DNA from 2 places in the Robertmurraya beringensis genome. Region 2 is predicted to be linked to the other one. Evidence: riboswitches for the same ligand, from Rfam matches in the RefSeq annotation. Region 2 holds a riboswitch; the other holds the start of a gene.

Region 1 (2,209 bases), on a different contig from region 2:
GGGTTTGCCTTCAATCTGCCGGTGATAGGGTATATCTTTACCATTCTAGTCGCGATTGCTGCGACCGTTGCCCTACTAGGTTTTTGTATCGGTTGCTTTATTCATTATCAGTGGAAAATGTATCAGTACCGAAAAATGAAGAGTCAATCATAACTTGTAGGTAGGAGTCAGCGCTAATGCTGACTTTTTTTTACTTTTTCTAGGAACTTTTGGAGAATCTTGTCTAACGATTTATGGGCTGTGAGTGAGCTTTGGTCACCGTGGGTGCTAAGGGATTATGATAAAATGTAAACAAGTTTATTACATAAAAAGGGAGCAGAATAGGATGGGAGAAACTAAGAAGAAGCAAGAAATAATTAGCTGGGGTAAATCGGTGTTTATTGCTTTTGCTATCGTAGTCGTCGTTCGTACATTTGTCTTTGCTCCTTATATTGTGGATGGTGCCTCGATGGAACCCACGCTTCACGATCAAGAGAAAATATTTGTGAGCAAAGTCAATACAGACAAAATTGATCGTGAGGACATTGTGATTATTAAAGGAGAAGGCGAAAATTACGTTAAAAGAATTATAGGCTTGCCTGGAGATTTGATCGAAATTAGGGATGATCAGTTACTGATCAATGGTGATGTTCACAGCGAAGAGTATTTAGAAAGTAATCGAGAGCAGGCGCATGACCAAGGTAGTGTGTTAACAGGAGATTATGGACCTATTCTTGTACCGGAAGGGCATTATTTTGTATTAGGTGACAATCGACTTCGCAGTATGGACTCAAGAAACGGCCTTGGTTTTATTAAGAAGGAAAAGATTGTTGGCGTCAGTGAGTTTGTATTTTATCCATTTTCTGATGTTCGAACGGTACAGTAGTAATTAATTCCATTGACATAAAAGCGTTCATGAATTATTCTGGTAAAGCATTTTAATTAAATATTTTCCTCATCAGATAAAAGGTGAGGTAGAGGTTGCGAAAAGTAAGAGTAGATTGGATGAGAGCAAGAGAAGCTCCATGAATTCAGTTGAAAGGAATTTTCGCCGAAGCACTATAATTCTCTAACTATAGTAGCTGGGACTACATCGAATAGGTGTAGGACTGTCATAGCTCGTAAGCTATGTTGAACTATCCAGTGGCCTGATGCGGTTATTGTAAAACACACTGTACTCACGTTTTGGTGTGTTTTTTTTTATGTCTATAGGGACCTCTATTTTGAGAGTTGGGGAATAATAAATAGAAAGGAATAATATCATGGGAAAACAAACGAAGTTAGGCTTATGGATACTAACGGCATTAGTCGTTGGAAATATGGTAGGTTCGGGTATCTTTATGTTGCCACGTTCACTGTCAGAAGCGGCAAGTCCGGCGGGTGTTATTCTTGCTTGGTTATTTACAGGAGCAGGGGTGTTAGTTACAGCGCTTGTGTTCGGGAATTTAGGAATGAGAAAGCCGAACTTAAATGGTGGACCACAAATTTATGCGAAAGAGCTTTTTAAGCCAAATTCTAGAGGCTCTGTTCTTTCTGGGTTTATGGCGACTTGGGGTTATTGGATTGGTAACTTAGCAGGAAATATTGCCATCATTACTACATTTGCTAGTTATTTATCAACGTTCTTTCCTATTTTAACGAGTCAAGCGGAGTTATTTACCGTTGGTTCTTTTACTTTAAAGGTTGGAAATGCATTAACTTTTGCGGTTTGTTCGATTTTATTATGGGGAACACACTTTATTATTTTACGTGGATTAGAAAATGCAGGGAAATTAAACTTTATGGCAACGGCGTCAAAAGTAGCAGGTTTCTTCATTTTCATTATTGTTGCGTTGTTTGCTTTTGAGGCTTCCCATATGCTTCCTATGGTTGAGCCGCGTTTCGATGAGAGTGGGGCAACGGTCGGGCTGATGGGTCAGATTAGTAACGCAGCAGTGGCTACCTTATGGGCATTTATCGGTGTGGAATCCGCGGTTGTTTTTGCGGGACGTGCGAAAAAGCAAATCGACGTCAAGCGTGCTACGATTCTAGGGTTATTCATTGCGTTAGCGATTTATATTGGTGTAAGTACATTAGTGATGGGCTTATTAAGCCAAGAGGCGTTAATCGCTTCAGACAAGCCATTAATTGATGCGATTGTTTCTGTGCTTGGACCTGTTTCTGGAAAAGTGTTAGCAGGTATTGGATTAATCAGCTTATTTGGTTCTACCATCGGTTGGGTGATGCTAAG
Region 2 (2,209 bases):
TTCACCGTGCGTTGGGATAAAAAGGATTCAATTGATTAATACATAAAAAGCTTTCATATTTTTTTATGAAAGCTTTTTAGTTTGACCTTTTTTCTTCAAGTCGTTGGTTTATGCCTTAACAGACTTTCCAGACAACTCAAATGCTTCATGAAGAGCTTCAACTGCTTTCAGCATCTGTGCTTCCTCTATCACTGTAGAGACCTTAATTTCAGAGGTACTCACCATCTTTACCTGAATTCCCCCTGCGGCTAACACTTCAAACATTTCTGCTGCAACCCCAGGATTAGAGATCATCCCTGAACCAACAATGGACACTTTTGCAAGGTTTGGCTCTGCTTCAATACCTTCATATTGCAACTCACTTTTATGAGACTGTAAAACTGCCATCGTTTCTTCCAAATCAGAGCTTTTAATAGAAAAAGATAAATTTGTCGTCGATTCATTCGTCATACTTTGAATGATGATATCAACGTTTAAATGATTCTTTGCTAAAATGCTGAAAATGGTTGACAGATTGGTTAATCCATTTGGAAGTCCTAACACACTCACTCTCGTAATTTCATCTTCAAAGGCAACCCCACGTACAACTAAACTTTGTTCCATTGATACTTCCTCCTCAATTATCGTTCCATTTTCTCGCTCCATACTTGACCTTACTTCAAGTGGGACTGCGTAATTTTTTGCATATTCAACGGCCCTTGGATGTAACACTCCCGCACCTAAGTTAGCTAACTCTAACATTTCATCATAAGAAACTGACTTAAGCTTTCTTGCCTCTTTTACATAACGTGGATCTGTTGTAAATACTCCTGTTACATCGGTATAAATATCACATTTATCAGCTTTCAATGCGGCTGCTAATGCCACTGCAGTTGTATCGGATCCCCCTCTACCTAAAGTTGACACCGCTCCGTCAATCGCAATTCCTTGAAATCCTGCAACCACAACTATTTTCCCTTTATGTAGCTCTGTTTGGATTTTACTTGTATTAATGTGTAAAATCCTAGCATTTCCATGAACTGCCTCCGTCTCAATTCCCGCTTGCCAACCTGTAAAGGAGATTGCTTCATAGCCTTTTTCTATTAACACCATTGAGAGTAATGCAATAGTCACTTGCTCACCTGTTGTAAGAAGCATATCCATTTCACGTTTATTTGGACGACTTGAGATTTGACTGGCTAGACCCACTAATTCGTCTGTTGTTTTTCCCATGGCAGACACAACCACCACTACATCGTTCCCTCTCAACTTTTCTTCAATTACTCGATCGGCCACATGCTTAATACGATCTACATTTCCTACCGAAGTACCACCAAACTTTTGGACAACCAATCCCATATTTTCCCCTACTTTCTTTTCATCTCTTTCATGGGCTTTTTTTGAAAATACAAAAAAGCCATGAGAGATATCTCATGGCTGCGTGAATGCACGTACATAAATACGGACTTATACACAGTGAGATAGCTCTCCAAGACATACCGTCTTGACAATCCAGTATTTATTCAACACAGGACCAGCAGATATGGCAATTCAGAGACCTATCCACTTCGGCGAACATCCCCTTTCACAGCTTTTCATTGAATCTCAGTATTCTCAAAGCTGGTACTAATGGAGCTCGCACCTCTACCTTCACTTAACAATTAAGTGATTAATATAAAATTTTCCTAATTATAGCACAGCCTCCTGGTGACGGCAATGCTATTCTTGTAGTTTTCTCATTAATAAATCTACTGTATTTTGTGGAAGTCCTATGGATAAAAAGTCCTCTTTGGTTGCTTCCTTCATTTTTTTTACCGACCCAAAGGCTTTTAATAATTGCTTCTTCCTTTTCTCTCCGATTCCTGGAACGTCATCCAAAATCGACTGAAACACGTTTTTTCCTCGAAGTTGCCTGTGAAACGTGATGGCAAATCGATGTACTTCGTCTTGAATTCGTTGAAGCAAATAAAACTCCTGGCTATTCCGTTCAAGCGGAACCACCTCTAATGGCTTTCCGTACAATAACTGCGAGGTTCTATGTTTATCATTTTTCACCAGTCCAGTTATCGGAATGTCTAGACCTAGTTCATTTTCCAAAATATCTCTTACTGCTTCTACATGTCCCTTTCCACCGTCTATCATAATCAGATCAGGAAGCGGAAGATTTTCTTTTAGTACACGAGAATATCGGCGTCTTGTTACTTCCCTCATTGATTCATAATCATCAGGA

Evidence for each region. Region 2 has a riboswitch for lysine ahead of ACFFHF_RS02850 (aspartate kinase). Riboswitches for the same ligand answer to the same signal wherever they lie in the genome.
Region 1: another riboswitch for lysine. It lies ahead of ACFFHF_RS20685 (amino acid permease); the one in region 2 lies ahead of ACFFHF_RS02850 (aspartate kinase).

What each region holds. Positions count from the first base shown of each region.
Region 1 is NZ_JBHLUU010000123.1:55,309-57,517, forward strand. It holds gene ACFFHF_RS20675 (DUF4395 domain-containing protein) at 1-153, shown strand, start outside; gene lepB (signal peptidase I) at 326-865, shown strand; lysine riboswitch at 947-1,126, shown strand; gene ACFFHF_RS20685 (amino acid permease) at 1,242-2,209, shown strand, end outside.
Region 2 is NZ_JBHLUU010000015.1:110,757-112,965, reverse strand. It holds gene ACFFHF_RS02855 (YslB family protein) at 1-39, shown strand, start outside; gene ACFFHF_RS02850 (aspartate kinase) at 109-1,338, opposite strand; lysine riboswitch at 1,454-1,634, opposite strand; gene uvrC (excinuclease ABC subunit UvrC) at 1,699-2,209, opposite strand, start outside.